Regions from separate parts of the Streptomyces sp. TLI_146 genome, predicted to be linked through region 2. Evidence: riboswitches for the same ligand, from Rfam matches in the RefSeq annotation. Region 2 holds a riboswitch; each other region holds the start of a gene.

Evidence for each region. A riboswitch is a leader RNA that binds a small molecule or an ion and turns the genes downstream of it on or off. The one in region 2 is predicted to bind cyclic di-AMP.
Region 1: it holds a riboswitch for cyclic di-AMP, as region 2 does, so the genes downstream of both, BX283_RS30005 (M23 family metallopeptidase) here and BX283_RS32815 (M23 family metallopeptidase) in region 2, are expected to answer to the same signal.
Region 3: it holds a riboswitch for cyclic di-AMP, as region 2 does, so the genes downstream of both, BX283_RS22305 (M23 family metallopeptidase) here and BX283_RS32815 (M23 family metallopeptidase) in region 2, are expected to answer to the same signal.
Region 4: it holds a riboswitch for cyclic di-AMP, as region 2 does, so the genes downstream of both, BX283_RS18300 (transglycosylase family protein) here and BX283_RS32815 (M23 family metallopeptidase) in region 2, are expected to answer to the same signal.

Annotation. Positions count from the first base shown of each region.
Region 1 covers NZ_PJMX01000001.1:6,711,495-6,716,025, reverse strand. Annotated here, with positions in the region: gene BX283_RS30015 (HPr family phosphocarrier protein) at 1-230, shown strand, start outside; gene BX283_RS30010 (GntR family transcriptional regulator) at 444-1,121, opposite strand; gene BX283_RS30005 (M23 family metallopeptidase) at 1,330-2,100, opposite strand; cyclic di-AMP (ydaO/yuaA leader) riboswitch at 2,114-2,274, opposite strand; gene BX283_RS30000 (M16 family metallopeptidase) at 2,500-3,867, opposite strand; gene BX283_RS29995 (pitrilysin family protein) at 3,885-4,531, opposite strand, start outside.
Region 2 covers NZ_PJMX01000001.1:7,382,239-7,386,769, forward strand. Annotated here, with positions in the region: gene BX283_RS32810 (alpha-galactosidase) at 1-1,047, shown strand, start outside; cyclic di-AMP (ydaO/yuaA leader) riboswitch at 1,456-1,622, shown strand; gene BX283_RS32815 (M23 family metallopeptidase) at 1,627-2,550, shown strand; gene BX283_RS32820 (SGNH/GDSL hydrolase family protein) at 2,682-3,473, shown strand; gene BX283_RS32825 (NAD-dependent epimerase/dehydratase family protein) at 3,538-4,530, opposite strand.
Region 3 covers NZ_PJMX01000001.1:4,951,554-4,956,084, forward strand. Annotated here, with positions in the region: gene BX283_RS22290 (GNAT family N-acetyltransferase) at 1-222, opposite strand, end outside; gene BX283_RS22295 (hypothetical protein) at 311-604, shown strand; gene BX283_RS22300 (PP2C family protein-serine/threonine phosphatase) at 780-1,859, shown strand; cyclic di-AMP (ydaO/yuaA leader) riboswitch at 2,029-2,177, shown strand; gene BX283_RS22305 (M23 family metallopeptidase) at 2,189-3,268, shown strand; gene BX283_RS22310 (aldo/keto reductase) at 3,330-4,274, shown strand; gene BX283_RS22315 (PrsW family intramembrane metalloprotease) at 4,287-4,531, opposite strand, start outside.
Region 4 covers NZ_PJMX01000001.1:4,071,215-4,075,745, forward strand. Annotated here, with positions in the region: gene eno (phosphopyruvate hydratase) at 38-1,324, opposite strand; gene BX283_RS18300 (transglycosylase family protein) at 1,767-2,447, opposite strand; cyclic di-AMP (ydaO/yuaA leader) riboswitch at 2,450-2,696, opposite strand; gene BX283_RS18305 (transglycosylase family protein) at 2,911-3,897, opposite strand; gene BX283_RS18310 (cytochrome P450) at 4,029-4,531, opposite strand, start outside.

The sequences.
Region 1 (4,531 bases), 670 kb from region 2:
CCGCTTCCATCTTCGTCCGCGCCGCCACGGCCTCCGGCGTCCCCGTGACGATCGCCAAGGCCGACGGCAACCCGGTCAACGCCGCCTCCATGCTCGCGGTGCTCGGCCTGGGCGCGCAGGGCGGCGAGGAGATCGTGCTGGCTTCCGAGGCGGAGGGCGCCGAGGCGGCCCTGGAGCGCCTGGCGAAGCTCGTCGCGGAGGGCCTCGAGGAGCTCCCCGAGACCGTCTGACCGCATCCGGTCGGCCGAACGGCCGGGACCGGCGCGTCACCGCACTTCGCGAAAGAAGCCGCGGACCCTGAATTCAGGGTCCGCGGCTTCTTTCTTTTGGACGGGAGGATCAGGTCGCGTTGCGGTCCCGCCCAGGCAGTCGAATTCCTGCGGCGATTTCAGGCAGCGCAAAAGGAGCCCACCCCGGCACTCCCTTTGTATACGGCGATCCCGTTAAGCGCGGACGCTCGCGGTGTTTACGGCATGTTGCGAAGTCCTCACGTCCACCGGACCCCGCAGGCGATAGGCGGAAAACGCGCGCTCGGCGTGGTGGGCGGTCAGCGACCTGGCCCGCTCCGCGTCGCCGCGCGCCACCGCGTCCACGATCGCCCCGTGCTCCGCCCAGCACTCGGCGGGCAGCGCGGGCTGCTCCACCACGTACATCCAGGCGATCTTGTGCCGCAGCTGGGTGAGCAGGGCGATGAGGCCGGGGCTGCCGGAGGACTGGGCGAGCGTCTCGTGGAACCAGACTTCCAGCGAGCGCAGATCCTCGCCCTGGGCCCGCCGGATGCGGTCCTGCCCCAGCCTGACCAGGCCGCGCAGCACCTTGAGATGGGCCTCGGTGCGCCGGGCGGCGGCCCGCGAGGCGGCCAGCGGCTCCAGCATCGCGCGCAGTTCGAGCAGGTCGGCGGCCTCCTGCTCGGTCGGCTCGGCGACACAGGCCCCGGCGTGCCGGCGCGTGGTGACGAACCCCTCGGACTCCAGCGTGCGCAGCGCCTCGCGGACCGGGACGCGCGAGACCCCGTACCGCCGGGCGAGCACTTCCTCGGTGAGCCGGCTGCCGCGCGCGAAGAGCCCCGCGACGATGTCGTCGCGGATTGCCGTGCATACCGATTGCGCCGGAATGCGCATGACCGAACCTCCGCCTTAATCCCCGCGAAACGCGGTCGATCGACGCCTGTTCGGCGACTCTATTCCAGCGGCTGTTAATTCCCGGTGACATGCCGTATGCAATGCATATCTTTTGGCCACGGACGGCTCACCGCGCCCCGGCCACGACGCCGGAGCCCCCCGGCGCGGGTGCGCCGGGGGGCTCCGGTGGAACGTGCGGGGGCGGCCGTCAGACGTTGACGCCGTGCGAGCGCAGATACGCGATCGGGTCGATGTCCGAGCCGTACGACTCGCCGGTGCGGGCCTCGAAGTGGAGGTGCGGGCCGGTGGTGTTGCCGGTGTTGCCGGAGAGGCCGATCTGCTGGCCCGGCTCGACGCGCTGGCCGACGGAGACACCGATGGACGACAGGTGGCCGTACTGGGTGTACGTGCCGTCGTTCATCCGGATGACGATGTTGTTGCCGTAGGCGCCGCCGTAGCCCGCCTCGACGACCGTGCCCAGGCCCACGGCGTGCACCGGGGTGCCCATGCCCGCGTGGAAGTCGATGCCGGTGTGGCTGCCGGAGGACCAGATCGAGCCGCCGGTCTTGTAGCCGGTGGAGACGTAACTGCCGTCGATCGGGGCGACGAAGGAGTTGAGGCGCTTGCGCTCGGCCTCGCGGGCGGCGCGCTCCCTGGCCTCGCGCTCCTCCTTGGCCTTCGCCTCGGCCTTGCGCTTCGCCTCGGCGATGGCGCGGGCCTTGTCGGCGGCGTGCTTCTGGGCGGCGGCCTGGGCGTCGATGCGGTCGGCGAGCGAGTCGCCGATCACGATGGCCTGGGTGATGCCGGTGTCCTCGACGGAGGCGGCGGCGGGAGCGGAGCTCTCGGCGGCCAGGGCCGGGGAGGCGAGGGTGCCCACGACGCCGGCGGTGGCGAGGGTGGCGATGCCCGCGATGTTCGCGCTCTTGCGCGACACGGCGCTCGGACGACGGTGTTTCCCGGTGGCACGGGTGAACGCCATGGAGAGGCGGTGTCCTTTCCTTCCATCTCGCCTACCGGGTTAGCTGACGGGTTCGGAGCTGGAAGGTCTCCTACGGGCCCCTCCGCGGGCGGAGGCGTCCGATTCACCCCAGGGACTGAGTGGGTCCCCGGCTCCCCTGGCTCGCGCCAGTTGGGGACTCGGCGATCGCTGTCCGGTGCCGCGGCTGCGACGGGTGGTGACGGACAGCCGGACTGACGCTAGACGGCTGATCTTTCAATCACCAAACAGACACGTCTTTTTGTAGCGCACGCCACATGACAGACAGGCAACCTCCCCAATAAACCGGACATAAGGGAGGACCCCGGCGGCCACTCGGCCACCGGGGTCCTCACCCGACTCGTCCGCCCGCCTTCGGGCCAGCCCCGGCGGGCGGCTCAATCAGCCTGCCACGACGGTGACTTCACCGATGCCGAGCGCCTTGACCGGCTCCTCGATCTGCGCCGCGTCCCCGACCAGGACGGTCACCAGCCGGTCCACCGGGAAGGCGCTGACGACCGCCGCGGTGGCCTCCACGGTGCCCGTGTCGGCCAGCCGTGCGTACAACTGCGCCTGGAAGTCGTCCGGGAGGTGCTGCTCGACCTGGTCGGCCAGCGTCCCGGCGACGGCGGCCGCCGTCTCGTACTTGAGCGGGGCCACTCCCACCAGGTTCTGCACGGCGGTCTCCCGCTCGGGGTCCGTCAGACCCTCGGCGGCGAGCTTGCGCAGCACCGTCCACAGGTCGTCCAGCGCCGGGCCGGTGTTGGGCGTGTCGACCGAGCCGCTGATGGCGAGCATGGCAGCGCCGGTGCCCTCCGCGCCGGAGCGCAGCACCTGGCCGTAGGCCCGCACTCCGTACGTGTAGCCCTTCTCCTCGCGCAGGACGCGGTCCAGGCGGGAGGTGAGCGTGCCGCCCAGGCAGTACGTCCCGAGAACCTGGGCGGGCCAGACGCGGTCGTGGCGGTCCGGGCCGATCCGGCCGATCAGCAGCTGCGTCTGGACGGCGCCGGGCCGGTCGACGATGACCACGCGGCCGGTGTCGTCGGCGGTGACCGGGGGCATCGGGCGCTCCTGGGCCGGGGTGCCCGTCCAGGCGCCCAGGGTGTCCGCCAGGACCGCGTCCAGGTCGGTGGCGCCCAAGTCGCCCACGATCACCGCGGTGGCCGCCGCCGGACGTACATACGCCTCGTAGAAGGCCCGGACCGCCGCCGCGTCGATCCGCGAGACGGTCTCCTCGGTGCCCTGGCGCGGGCGCGACATGCGCGCGGTGGCCGGGAAGAGCTCGCGGGAGAGCTGCTGGGCGGCGCGGCGGGCCGGGTTGGCCAGCTCGTGCGGGATCTCGTCGAGGCGGTTGCGGACCAGCCGGTCGACCTCCGCGTCGGCGAACGCGGGGGCGCGCAGCGCCTCGGCGAGCAGGCCGAGCGCCTTGGGCAGCCGGGAGACCGGCACCTCGAGGGAGACCCGCACGCCCGGGTGGTCCGCGTGCGCGTCCAGGGTGGCGCCGCAGCGCTCCAGGTCGGCGGCGAACTCCTCGGCGGAGCGCTTGTCGGTGCCCTCGGAGAACGCGCGCGCCATGATCGTGGCGACGCCGTCCAGACCCTCCGGCTCGGCGTCCAGCGGGGCCGCGAGGAAGATCTCGACGGCCACGACCTGCTGGCCGGGGCGGTCGCAGCGCAGCACGGTGAGCCCGTTGGGCAGGGTGGCGCGGCCGGGGGCGGGGAACGCCCAGGGACGCGCGATGCCGGCGGCCGGCTGGGGGTGGAACTGCATGGTCACGCCGGTCTCGCTCACTGCTCTGCTCCCTTGGCGTCGGCGTCGGCCGCGTCGTCTGCTTCGGCGGCGGTCGGCTCGTACACCAGCACCGCCCTGTTGTCCGGGCGCAGGGTGGCCCGGGCCACGTCCCGCACCTCCTCGGCGGTGATGTCGAGCACCCGGTCGACGGCGGTCAGGGCGAGCTGCGGGTCGCCGAACAGCACCGCGTACCGGCACAGTTCGTCGGCGCGGCCCGCGACCGTGCCGAGCCGGTCCAGCCACTCGCGCTCCAGCTGGGCCTGGGCACGCTCCATCTCCTCGGCCGTGGGGCCCTCTTCGGCGAACCGGGCCAGCTCGTCGTCGACGGCCGACTCGATGTCGGGGACCTCGACGCCGCCGGACGTCTTCACGTCCAGCCAGCCGAGCGAGGGCGCGCCGGCCAGCCGCAGCAGGCCGAACCCGGCCGCCACGGCGCTCTGGTCGTGGCGCACCAGGCGGTTGTGCAGCCGGGAGGACTCGCCGCCGCCGAGGACGGTGAGCGCCAAGTCGGCGGCGTCGCACTCGCGCGTGCCGTCGTGCGGCAGCCGGTAGGCGGCCATCAGGGCGCGCGCGGGGACGTCCTCGTGGACGACCTCGCGCAGCTGCTCGCCGATGACGCCGGGCAGCGCGCCGTCGCGCGGCG
Region 2 (4,531 bases):
GGCGACTGGACGCCCAACCCCGACCGCTTCCCCGGCGGGCTCAAGCCGCTCGCGGACGAGGTGCACGCGCTGGGCATGCGGTTCGGGATCTGGGTCGAGCCGGAGATGGTCAACCCCGACAGCGCGCTGTACCGGGCGCACCCGGAGTGGGTGCAGCACCAGAGCGGGCGCCGCCGCACCGAGTTCCGCAACCAGCTGGTCCTCAACCTCGCCCGCCCGGACGTGCGGGAACACCTCTGGGAGCAGCTGGACGGCCTGCTGTCGAGCGCGCCCGTCGACTATGTGAAGTGGGACTTCAACCGCTGCTTCACGGACGCGGGGTGGCCCGGCGAGGAGTATCCGCAGAAGCTCTGGCTCGAGCATGTCCAGGCGCTGTACGGCCTGTTGGACCGGCTGCGGGCCGCGCACCCCTCGGTCGACTTCGAGTCCTGCTCGGGCGGCGGCGGCCGGATCGACCTCGGCATCCTCTCCCGTACGGACCAGGTGTGGACCTCCGACAACACCGACCCGCTGGACCGGCTCGCCATCCAGGACGGCTTCAGCCAGCTGCACCCGGCCCGGGTGATGGCCGCCTGGGTCACCGACAGCCCCAACACCCTGCTCAACGGCCGCCGCAGCAGCCTGCGCTTCCGTTTCGTGAGTGCGATGGCCGGGGTGCTCGGTGTCGGCGGGGACCTGACCCGGTGGAACGAGGACGAACTGGCCGAGGCGCGCGGGTGGGTGGAGCTGTACAAGGAGATCCGGCCGGTGGTGCAGCTCGGGGCCCAGTACCGGCTGCGGCCCCCGCGCGGCGGGCTCAGCGCCGTCCAGTACGTACGCGGCGACGACACCGTGGTCCTCGCCCACCTCGGGGCCCAGCACTACGGCGAGCTGCCCCCGGCCGTGCGGCTGCGCGGCCTGGATCCGGCGGCGGCCTATCGGTGCCTGGACACCGGGGCCGTACACAGGGGAGCGGTATTGCTGCACCGGGGTCTGGACACCGGGCTGCGGGGCGATCTTGATGCGGCGGTGTTCCGATTCCGGCGGCTGGACGAGCGCCCGGCGTAGCCCGGCATAGCCCGGCATAAGGAATGCGCGTTCTCGGCGAGGAAAAGGATCTTCCTCGGGACGCACGGGTCAAAACTGGACATAGCGGGGCGATAGATGGTGTGACGGGGTGAATGGGCGGGAACTTTCGTCCGGATTGAGCGATTTGATGGATCCTGTCCATCTCCCCGGCCGCCAAGGGTGGTTGTCCGTGAGGAGCGTCATATCCGTGACGTTCCGTGGTGGCGGACCCGAATGAATTCCCCCGTCCGGCGGGGCCTGTTGGGAATTCCGGTCGACGCAGGGTGACCGCAATTCCCGGCTGAATTCCCGGCCGGGAATGCCGAAGGTGAATGGGCACTTGTCGCGGCCCACCGGGCTCGCTTACGGTCACCGCAATCCGGGTGGACCGCCGAATCCTGCCACCGCTCGGAATCCGCACCCATCCACGCGTGGCAGGAGCGGGGGACCCAGGTAAGCGCCGTCCGGAATTCCGGCACGGCTCGGGGTGAAGCCGGAGCACCGCACACGGTGCCCCGGCCGGGCAGCTCCAGCCCGAACCCGACAGCTCACCTCGCAGGCGCCGGAGAGGAATCCGCCATGCCCGCGAAGGGTAAGCACCGCCGTCCCAAGTCCAGTCCGATATCCCGGGGCATGGTCGCCGCCGGTACGGGCGGCGCCGCGCTCGCCATCCCGCTGCTCGGCGCCACGGGTGCGCACGCCGCGGTGAAGACCGCCGCTCCCGCCACCGCCCCGCAGCAGGCCGCCCGCACCCTCCCCGCCGCCGCGGCCGCCGCCCCGCAGGCCGCGCCCACCACGTACAAGGTCAAGAGCGGCGACTGCCTGTCGCAGATCGCCGAGGACCACCGGCTCGGCGGCTGGCAGCGGCTCTACCAGGACAACCGCGAGGTCGTCGGCTCCGACCCGGCGCTGATCCGCCCGGGCATGAAGCTCGTCCTCGGCGCGAAGTCCCAGGCCGGCGCCGTTTCACACGGCTCCGCCAAGGCGAGCGGCTCGCACGACTCCGGTGCGAAGGCGTCGGCGCCCCACACGTCGAAGGCGTCCGGGACCACCGCCGACACCGCCTCGGCCCCCGCCGCCAAGCAGGGCTCCTCCTCCGGCTTCCGCGCCCCGCTCGACAGCGTGAGCATCGGCACCCCGTACCGCATGGCCGGATCCATGTGGTCCAGCGGCTACCACACGGGCGTCGACTTCGCGGCCGAGACCGGCACCGCGGTCAAGGCCGTCGGCGCGGGCACGGTCGTCTCGGCCGGCTGGGGCGGCGCGTACGGCAACCAGGTCGTCATCCAGCACGCCGACGGCATGTACTCCCAGTACGCCCACCTCTCGCAGCTCTCCGTCTCGGCCGGGCAGACCGTCACCGAGGGGCAGCAGCTCGGGCTCTCCGGCGCCACCGGCAACGTCACCGGCCCGCACCTGCACTTCGAGATCCGCACCACGCCCGACTACGGCTCCGACGTCGACCCGCTCGCCTACCTCCGACAGCAGGGCGCGAGCCTCTGACGGGCGTTGTTCCCGCCGGGAATTGGCGCGTATTCCCGCTGCGGGAAACTGACCGGGTGGCCTATATCACCCACCGTCAACCCCTCCTTACGGTCGCGTAGGTCACACCCGTAAGGGAAAGATATGGTCTCGTGGCAGACGATTCGAGATCATTCAGCAGCGGTACGTTCGGGTCGTACACGGCGCTCGGCGACAGCTTCACGGAAGGCGTCGGCGACCCCGGCCCGGACGGGGCGTTCGTCGGCTGGGCGGACCGGTTCGCCGTGCTACTGGCGGACCAGCGACCGGAGGGGGCCTTTCGCTACGCCAATCTCGCTGTCCGCGGCAGGCTCCTCGACCAGATCGTCGAGGAGCAGGTGCCGCGGGCCAAGGAGCTCGCGCCCGACCTGGTGAGCTTCTGCGCGGGGGGCAACGACATCATCCGGCCGGGCAGTGACCCGGACGACGTGGCCGAGCGCTTCGAGCGCGCCGTGGCCGACCTGAAGAGCGCGATCCCGACGGTCATGGTGACCACCGGGTTCGACACGCGCGGGGTGCCCGTTTTCAAGCATCTGCGGGGCAAGGTCGCCACCTACACCGCGCACGTGCGCTCCATCGCGGACCGCTACGGGTGCCCGGTGCTCGACCTGTGGTCGCTCAAGTCCGTGCAGGACAGGCGGGCGTGGGACGCCGACCGGCTGCATCTGTCGCCGGAGGGGCACACCCGGGTCGCGCTGCGCGCCGCCCAGGTGCTGGGGCTGCCGGTCCCGGCCGACCCGGACCAGGCATGGCCCCCGATGCCGCCGCGCAACACGCTGGACGTGCGGCGCGACGACATCCACTGGGCACGCGAGCACCTGGTGCCGTGGATCGGCCGACGGCTGCGCGGCGAGAGCTCGGGCGACCATGTGGAGCCCAAGCGCCCGGACCTGCTGCCGCTCTGACGGCCCGTCCGGTCCGCTCGTAGCTTCTGACGGACCGTCATACGGGTGGCGCCGCGCGCACGGCTCAGCCGTGCAGCAGCTTGCGTTCCGTCTCCGGGTCGAGGCCGACCCGGGGGCGGTCCGGCCGCTGCGGCGGCTCGCCGCCGATCGACTGGAGCCAGGCCCAGGTGTCGGCGACCGTCTCCTCGACGGGACGGCAGCGCAGCCCCGAGAGCACGGCCTTCCACACGTTCGAGCCGTGCATCGTGGTGTGCAGCTCGCCCGGCGGGATCCACACCGGCAGGTGGTTCCACGGCTCGACCCCGGCGGCCAGGATCGGCTCCGGGTCCGTCCAGCGCAGCTCGGCGCCGCCACCGGTGACCCGCGCGCACGCCTCAAGGAGTGCGCCCATGGTGGTGTGGTCCGGCGGGGAGACCAGGTTGTACGGGCCGCAGAGCCCGAAGTCGGCCGCGCTGACGATCCACTCCGCCAGGTCCCGGGCGTCGATGAACTGGACCGGCAGATCACGCGGCCCCGGCGCGAGCACCTCGCCGCCGCGCGCCATGCGCCCCAGCCACCACGGCAGCCGCCCGATGTTCTCGTACGGGCCGAGGATCAGCCCCGCGCGCACCAGGAGCGAGCGGTCCGGGCCGAACTCCCGCACGGCGGCCAGCTCGCCACCGCGCTTGGCCTGCGGATACGCCACCTCGTCCGCGGCGTCGGGGGAGCCGTCGACCAGCGTCGCGCCCTCGTCGGCCCCGGCCGGGACCGGGTGCTCGTAGACGGACCGGCTGGACACGTACACATACCGGGCGACGCGCCCGTCGGCGAGCAGCCGTGCCGCGTCGCGCACCGCCGAGGGCGCCCCCGACCAGGTGTCCACGACCACGTCCCACCGCCCGTCGGCGAGCGCCGCCAGACCGCCGTCGGCCGTCCGGTCGCCGATCAGCGCCCGCACGCCCGCGGGCGGCTCGTGGCGGCCCCGGTGGAAGACCGTCACCTCGTGCCCGCGCGCCACCGCGGCCTCGGCCACGGCGCGGCCGACGAATTCCGTCCCACCCAGTATCAGCAGCTTCATG
Region 3 (4,531 bases), 2.4 Mb from region 2:
GGCGACCAGCGGGGCCAGCGACTCGACGGGGCCCGCGACGGCCAGCCGGTCGTGGCGGGAGAGATGGGGGGCGGCCACGGCGAAGGCGCGGCTGTCCTCGCTCGCCCAGGCGCGGGAGGAGCCGGTCAGGCCCTGGGCGACCCACAGCAGCGACGGGTCGGAGGGCAGAGCGGCGGTCGAGTGGAGTTCATGCACGATCGACGAGCCTGCGCGTATCGTCACGGAACGTCAAATTCTGCCCTGCGCTTCGGCGCCCGCGACTGCCACCTCATCGAAGGGGATGGGGACGAGGAGTAGTCTCACGGGCACTGTGCGCGAGCGTCGGGTAGGGCTGCTGCGGGCGGCCACGCGGCGGAAGGCGCCCGCAGGGCCGCTGTTCCTCGCCCTGTGCGCGCTGCTGATCTGTCTGTCCCTGCCGCTGGCACTGCCCCTGTCGCCCGCCCCGCCCTGGGTGACCGCGCCCTCGTACACGAAGGGCGGCGTCCCTTCCGTGCACGGCGGCCCCGCGGCCCGGCGGCACGCCCGGGGGACCTGTGTACGGGGGCGGGCCGGGCCCCGCAGATGCCGGGCGCGGCTGATCGCGACCGGCGCGGAGCGGCACTGAAGCCGCACCCGGTTGGCGGAGGTGGGCTCGCCGCGTGCGGCCGCGCCCGACACCCTGGGTGGGGCGCGGGACGTCGGTGGCCCTGCGGACGGGCTGGAGGCCACAGGTGCGGCAGCGATCGGACGGCGGCGGCCGGGACGGCTCCCGGCGGCTCGCCCTCGTGCGCGTGCTGCCCATGCTGCTGCTGGTCGTCGGGGTCGTCCTCGACGTGAGTACGCCGCCCGATCTGACCGCCGCCGCCCTCTTCGCCGCCGCGCCCCTGATCGCGGCCCCCTTCTTCGGGCCGGTCGGCACCGCCGTCGCGGGCGCGTCGGCGGTCGGGGCGGTGCTGGCCACGGAGTATCTGCACGACATCCCCAGCACCGGCGAGGCGGTCAGCGAGCTGTTCACCGTCACCACCGTCGGCGCGCTCGCCCTCTTCATCAACCGCATGCTGCGCCGCAGCGGCGAGCGCCTCGCCTCGGCCCGGGTCATCGCGGAGACCGCCCAGCGCGCCGTGCTGCCGACGCCCGCCGAGCGCATCGGGGGCCTCCAGGTGGCCGCGCGGTACGAGGCGGCCCAGGCCGACGCGTTCATCGGCGGGGACCTCTTCGCGGTGCAGGACACGCCGTACGGGGTGCGGCTGGTCGTCGGGGACGTGCGCGGCAAGGGCCTGGAGGCGGTGGAGGCGGTGGCCGTGGTCATCGGGGCGTTCCGGGAGGCGGCCGAGCAGGAGGCGACCCTGGAGGCCGTGGCCGGGCGCCTTGAGCGCGCGCTCACCCGCGAGGGCACCCGGCGGGACGGCCTGGACGCCGTCGAGGGGTTCACCACGGCCGTGCTCGCCGAGATCCCGCGCGGCGCCGGACCCGTACGCCTGGTGAACCGGGGCCACCCCGAGCCGCTGCTGCTCCACCCCGACGGTGCGCTCGACGCGCTCACCCCGTCCGACCCCGCGCTGCCGCTGGGGATGGCGGAGCTGGGGGTGTGGCCGGACCGGGCGGACACCTACCCCTTCCCGGCCGGGGCGACGCTGCTCTTCTATACCGACGGCCTCTCCGAAGCGCGCTCGGTGGACCCGCCGGGGGTCTTCTACGACCCGCACGAGCGGCTGCGCGGCCGGATCTTCCCCGGGCCCGACCGGGTCCTGGACGCGCTGATCGAGGATGTGCGCAGACATACGGGCGGGGGCGCGAGCGACGACATGGCGCTGCTCGCGGTGGGGCGGCCCGGGGAGCGGCAGCCGGAGCGGCGGCGGACGATGCCGGTGGTGCCGTGACCGTCATGCCGTAACGGTGTGTAGTCGAACAGCGCCCCTGCGCATAACAATTGACACACCGTCAACTCTTGCCCCCGACGATCAGGGGGAACTGCTTGGAATCCGGTCCCCCTGTCTATTAACGTTCGATAACGCAGCGCGGTCGTCCCAGCCGTCGCAGAGGCGGCACCGTGCGCACGCGCCGAATCCCGCAAGGGAACCGGGGAACCACCAACTTGGGGTGAATCGGGCACCTTCGTCCCTTCGAAGAGGTGCCCGTAGGAGACCTTCCTGCTCCGAACCCGTCAGCTAACCCGGTAGGCGAGAAGGAAGGAAAGGAGTGCGCCCCCGTGGCGTCCAACGAGCCTGCCCTCGGCACCCCGCCGGTTCCCCCCGTCTCCCTGTACGGGACCGCGCCCAGTGACACCGAGGTGTGGGAGGAGTGGAACCCCACCGAGGACTCCGTCGCCGCCACGCGCGGCCGGCACCGGGTCGTCAAGCAGCGCGGCGGGCTCGCCCGCAGCTCCACCGTCCTCGGCGTCGGTGTCATCGCGGCCGTCGGCGCGGGCGGCATGGCCAGTGCGCAGAGCAAGCCGCCGGTCTCCATATCCCTGCCCGACTCGGTCGCGGACAACCTCCCCGACGTCAAGTCGCTGCCGGGCGTGGGCACGCTGATATCCGACATCGCGGGCGACGAGAAGCCCGACACCTCCCCGGCCGCCCAGGCCGACAGAGCCGTCACGAGCGCCCCCCTCACCATGGCGGGCGTCTCCCGGGCCGATGCCGAACACGGCGCCACCGGCGCGGGCGAGGCCCTGCGCGCCCGCATCCTCCAGCAGGCCGAGCAGCAGCAGAACGACGCCGCGGCCGAGGCGAAGGCGACCGCCGAGAAGGCCGCGGCCGAGAAGGCGGCGTCCGAGGCGAAGGCCGCGCAGAGCGCCGCCGAGCAGAAGGCGGCGGCCGAGAAGAAGGCCGCCGAGGAGGCCGCCGCCAAGAAAGCGGAGGAGGCGCGGCTCGCCGAGCTCGCCAAGAGCTTCTCGCTCCCGGTCGCCTCGTACACGATCACCTCGACGTTCGGCGAGGCCGGCTCGATGTGGTCCTCCGGCCACCACACCGGCCTCGACTTCGCCGCCCCCACCGGCACCCCGCTCAAGGCGATCCACGGCGGCACGGTCAAGTCGGCGGGCTGGTCCGGCTCGTACGGCTACCGCACGGTCATCGAGCTGGAGGACGGCTCGGAGCTCTGGTACTGCCACCAGTCCTCGATCGCGGTCAGCGCGGGCCAGAAGGTGACGACCGGCGAGACCATCGGCCGCGTCGGCGCCACCGGCAACGTGACGGGCCCGCATCTGCACCTGGAGGTGCACACCCCGGGCGGCACGGGCATCGACCCGATGGCGTGGCTCCAGTCGAAGGGCCTGAACCCGTAGGGAGCGTCCGATGGCAGCGGGAGCGCGGAATAGCCGTGCCCCGACCGCCCGTTCACCCCCTATGACCTCTCTGCGCCCCCTAGGCTCCTCCGACCTCTCCGTCTTCCCGCTCGCCCTCGGCGGCAATGTCTTCGGCTGGACCGCCGACGAGGCCGCGTCGTTCGCGGTGCTCGACGCGTACACCGCCGCGGGCGGCAACTTCGTGGACACCGCCGACACGTACTCGTCGTGGATCCCCGGCAACCAGGGCGGCGAGTCCGAGGAGATCATCGGCAAGTGGCTGGCCGCGCGCGGCAACCGCGCGGACGTCGTCGTCGCCACGAAGGTCGGCGCGCACCCGCAGTTCAAGGGACTCGCGGCCCCCACCATCAAGGCCGCCGCCGAGGCGTCGCTGCGCCGCCTGGGCACCGACTACATCGACCTGTACTACACGCACTTCGACGACGAGTCCGTCCCCGTCGAGGAGATCGTCACCGCCCTCGACCAGCTGGTGCGGGAGGGCAAGGTGCGCGCGGTCGCCGCCTCCAACATCTCCCCGGAGCGGCTCGCGGACTCGCTGGACTTCTCCGACCGCGAGGGCCTGGCCAAGTACGTGGCCCTCCAGCCGCACTACAACCTGGTCTCCCGCGACACCTACGAGGGCGCCCTCCAGGACACCGCGGGCCGCTCGGGCCTGGCCGCCGTCCCCTACTTCGCGCTCGCCTCCGGGTTCCTCACCGGCAAGTACCGCCCGGGCCAGGACGTCGAGAGCGCGCGGGCCGGGAGCGCCGCCAAGCACCTGGGGACCGAGCGGGGCACGAAGGTGCTCGCGGCGCTCGACCGCGTCGCGCGGGCGCACGACGCCGAGCCCGCGAGCGTCGCGCTGGCCTGGCTCGCCGCCCAGCCGACCGTGGTCGCGCCGATCGCTTCGGCCCGTACGGTCGGGCAGCTGCCCGCGCTCCTCGCGGTCGCCGACCTGGAGCTCACGGACGCGGAGCTGAGCGAGCTGAAGACCGCCTCGGCCTAGCCACCCGCCGCCTCAGCGCAGATACGGGTTGTACGGGGAGGACCGGTCGTATCCGTACGGGTCCTGGTGTCCGTACGGCGCCGGGTGGCCGTACGGGTACGGCTGGGGCGGGATCCAGATGCGGCCCGCCGCGCCCGCCGCGTAGAGCAGCGCGGGCCCGGCCACCGCCCGGCGCTCCCACAGGTGATGCAGGAGCTCCTGTTCGCGGGCCGTGAAGTCCGGGCCCGCCTGGGTGCGGCGGGCCCGGCGGCGCAGGA
Region 4 (4,531 bases), 3.3 Mb from region 2:
CATGTCAGGACTGCTCAGCCGGTCAGTCGGCCGCTGGTCAGCCCTTGAAGCGCGGGAAGGCGCTGCGGCCCGCGTACACCGCGGCGTCGTCGAGGATCTCCTCGATGCGCAGCAGCTGGTTGTACTTGGCGACGCGGTCCGAGCGGGCCGGGGCGCCGGTCTTGATCTGGCCGCAGTTCACCGCGACGGCGAGGTCGGCGATGGTGACGTCCTCGGTCTCGCCGGAGCGGTGGGACATCATGCACTTGAAGCCGTTGCGCTGGGCCATCTCGACGGCGTCCAGGGTCTCGGTCAGCGAACCGATCTGGTTGACCTTCACGAGCAGGGCGTTGGCGGAGCCCTCCTCGATGCCGCGGGCCAGGCGCTCCGGGTTGGTGACGAAGAGGTCGTCGCCGACGATCTGGACGCGGGCGCCCAGCTTGTCGGTGATGACCTTCCAGCCCGCCCAGTCGTCCTCGAACAGCGGGTCCTCGATGGACACCAGCGGGTAGGCGTCGACCAGGCCCTCGTAGTACTCGGTCATCTCGGCGGCCGAGCGGGACTGGCCCTCGAACTCGTACTTGCCGTCCTTGTAGAACTCGGACGCGGCGACGTCGAGCGCGAGCGCGATGTCCTTGCCCGGGGCGTAACCGGCCTCCTTGATGGCCTCGAGAATGAGGTCGAGGGCGGCGCGGTTGGACTCCAGGTTCGGGGCGAAGCCGCCCTCGTCGCCGAGGCCGGTGGACAGGCCCTTGCGCTTCAGGACGGCCTTGAGGGTGTGGTAGACCTCGGCACCCCAGCGCAGCGCCTCGGAGAAGGACTCCGCGCCGATCGGGGCGATCATGAACTCCTGGATGTCGACGTTGGAGTCGGCGTGCGACCCACCGTTGAGGATGTTCATCATCGGAACGGGCAGCAGGTGCGCGTTCGGGCCGCCCAGGTAGCGGAACAGCGGCAGGTCGCTGGCCTCGGAGGCGGCGTGGGCGACGGCGAGCGAGACGCCGAGGATGGCGTTGGCGCCGAGCGAGCCCTTGTTGTCCGTGGCGTCCAGGTCGAACATCGCCTGGTCGATCAGGCGCTGCTCGGTGGCGTCGTAGCCGACGAGCTCCGGGCCGATCTGCTCGATCACGGCGAGGACGGCCTTCTCGACGCCCTTGCCCATGTAACGGCTGGGGTCGCCGTCACGGAGCTCAATGGCCTCGAAGGCACCGGTGGAGGCACCCGAGGGGACGGCGGCACGGCCGGTGCTGCCGTCGTCGAGGCCGACCTCGACCTCGACCGTGGGGTTGCCTCGGGAGTCCAGGATTTCCCGGGCTACGACGACGTCGATGGACGGCACGAGCATCTCCTTCTGGGATGTGACGCGAATACGCCGGGCCGCGTGGTCCGGCACCCCTGAGCCTAACCGCCTCCGAGGCATCGGCCAGCCGACCGACCGGCCCGTGGGACGAAACGGGGGGCAAAATGTTCCCGAACAAAACAATCCCCCTGGCGGGGGTGGGGGCGGGACGGGTTCAGCTTTCAGCTGAGCGGGCCTCGCGGGGCGGGGGCGTGGATCGCCTGCGGGCCGCCTGTGGCTGGTCGCGCAGTTCCCCGCGCCCCTTGAATGCGCCCCTGCGGGGCGCCCTGTAGGGGCGCGGGGAACTGCGCGCTCAGCCGTCGATCACCCGCAGCCGCGAAGCGAGGGGCCCGCCCCGGACCGGGCGATCAAGGGGCGCGGGGAACTGCGCGCTCAGCCACCCACAGCCCGCAGCCGCGAAACTTAGCCCCGCACCCCGGCATCGCGCCTAGCGCAGGTGGAGCTGCTGGCCCACGTAGATCAGGTTCGCGTCCTTCACGACGTCCTTGTTCAGCTCGAACAGCTTCTGCCAGCCGCCCTTCACACCGTGGGCCGCGGCGATCGAGCCGAGCGTGTCGCCGGAGACGACCTTGTACTCGCCGTCGCCGGTCTTGACCGGCGACGGGCGGGACTCGCCGCGCGAGGCAGGCGCGGACTCGCGCTTCGGGGCCGGGGCGGCCTTGGGCGCGGCCTTGGGCGCCGCCTTCTTCGGGGCGGCGGCGGAGCCGGACGTGTCCACGTCCGGGGACGAGCCACCGGCCGTCAGGTTGCCCGCACCGGCGCAGGACCAGGCACCCGGCCCCTGCATGGCGAGCAGCTTCTCGGCGGTGGCGATCTGCTGGCCCTTGGTGGCCAGGTCGGCGCGGGAGGCGTACTGCGTGCCGCCCGCCGCGGCCCAGGAGGACTGCGAGAACTGGAGGCCGCCGTAGTAGCCGTTGCCGGTGTTGATGGACCAGTTGCCGCCGGACTCGCACTGGGCGACCGCGTCCCAGGTGGAGACCGAGGCGGCGGAGGCGGAGCCCGCGGCCATCAGCGGGGCGGCGACGGCCGCGCCGGTGACACCGGCGAGCGTGGCGACGCGGACGGCCTTGGACGGGCGGCGGTGCTTGCCCTTGCCGGAAAGCAGCATGGAGTTCTCCTCACCGACGCCTGCGAGGTGAGCTGTCGGGTTCGGGCGAGTGAGTGGCCCGGCCGCGCCCCGGAAGGCGCGTCTTCACCCCAAGCCGGTCCCCTGGGCCGTCTCGTACGTCTCGCCGCGTGGCGTACGTCCCTCAACGGCCGGGCCCGGCGCTTACCTTGGGTCCCCCGCTCCTGCCTACGGCGCATCGAGCGTCGACTGTTCCCCACGACCGACGGCAGGATTCGGCGTTTCCGGTCGGAGGGGCCCGTGGTGACGAGCGCTCCGACCGTAAACACACCAACCCCTGATGTTCAAAGGGGCACATCGGGGAGAAATCGCCCCCCGCACCCCTTCCAGAACACCCGTTTCCGCAGGTCGGGGGCGTATCGCCCGTACCGGACCGACGGGACACGCCAGTTGACGGAAAGAGACCCATGTCTCACTTGCACAGAAGTGGACATAGGCCCCTGAACTACCCCTTGGCCGGGGCCGGGTTGTCCGTCTTTGTCGGGTTCTCGTTGGGGCTCAGATCCAGGCTCTGACCGGGCAGGATGAGGTTCGGGTCGGTGCCGATCGTCTTCTCGTTCGCCTTGTAGAGCGCGGACCAGCCGCCCTCGACCTTGTGCGAGCGCGAGATGTCCCACAGGTTGTCGCCGGGGCGGACGGTGTAGTCGCCGCCCCCGGTGAGCACGTCGCCCGACTCGCGTGAGTCGGCGTCACCTCGCGAGGCGTGCCGCCCCGATTCATGCGTGCTGTCCGTATTGCCCGGCTCGGTCGTCGCGGGGGTGCCGCCCTCGGCCGGGTCCGGCGTGCCGCGGTGCTTGCCGCCGGAGGCGGAGTCCGTGGAGCCGGTGGCGGGGTCGCTGGGCGTGGTGGACCCGGGCTCGCCGCTCGTGCCCGTGGACGGCTTGGACGGCGTCGTGGAGGGCTTGGGCGCGGTGGAGACCGAGCCGGACGGCTTGGTGGGCGCCGGAGCCGTCTTGGCGGGCGCGGACGGGGTGGCGGCGTCGGGGGTCGCGGCCCCCTCCTCCGAGGGGACGTACGGCGAGGGCGTGGCGCCCGGGTCGACGGCCGGGGCGCCGGCGCCGGAGGTGAGTCCGGAGACCGCCGAGCAGCTCGTGAAGGCCTTGGGGCCCTTCGCGGCGAGCACCTTCTCGGCGATGGCTATCTGCTGCGAGCGGCTGGCCAGGTCGGGCCGCTCGGCGTACGACGTACCGCCGTAGGCCTGCCAGGTCTCCTGCGAGAGCTGGAGCCCGCCGTACAGTCCGTTGCCGAAGTCGGCGCTCCACGCGCCGCCGCTCTCGCACTCCGCGACGCGGTCCCACGTGGTCGCCGAGGCGGCGTTCGCGCCGCTCGCCGCGAAGAGCGGAAGGGCGAGGGCCGAGCCGGTCACCCCCGCCGCGACGACGAGTGCGGGAGCCTGGCGGGGTCGGCGGTGCCGTCCGTTCCCGGAGCGCATGCTGTGGCCTTCCGTGTGACTACGTCTGTGACTGACGAGCCGGGTGTGGAACCCGGTTCCCGAGTCGAGGGGTGAACGTAGCCGTACTCGAACGCTTGTCACAAGTCGATGCACCCGCGATAACGCCAAAGTCACAGTTTTGACGGACCGTCAGTTCCAGCCGGCGTGAACTCGACCGGAAGCGTGCGCAGTCCGCGCATGATGAGCCCGCCGCGCCAGCGCAAATCGGCAGGATCCGCCCCGAGCCGCAGGTCAGGAAGGCGGCGCAACAGGGTCGCCAGCGCGGTCCTCGCCTCCAGCCGGGCGAGCGGGGCGCCCAGGCAGTAGTGGATGCCGTGGCCGTAGCCGAGGTGCTGGTTGTCGCGGCGGCCGAGGTCGAGCACGTCCGGGTCGGGGAACCGGCCGGGGTCGCGGTCGGCGGAGGCGAGGACGACGAGGACCGGGTCGCCGGCGGCGATGTCCTGCCCCCCGATCGTCAGCGGCCTGGTGGCGAACCGCCAGGTGGCGAGCTCCACGGGCCCGTCGTAGCGCAGCAGTTCCTCGACGCCGGTGTCCAGCAGGTCCGACTCCCCGGCCGCGAGCGAGGCCTGGAGCCGCTCGCGCTGGTCCGGGTTGCGCAGCAGCGCGTACACCC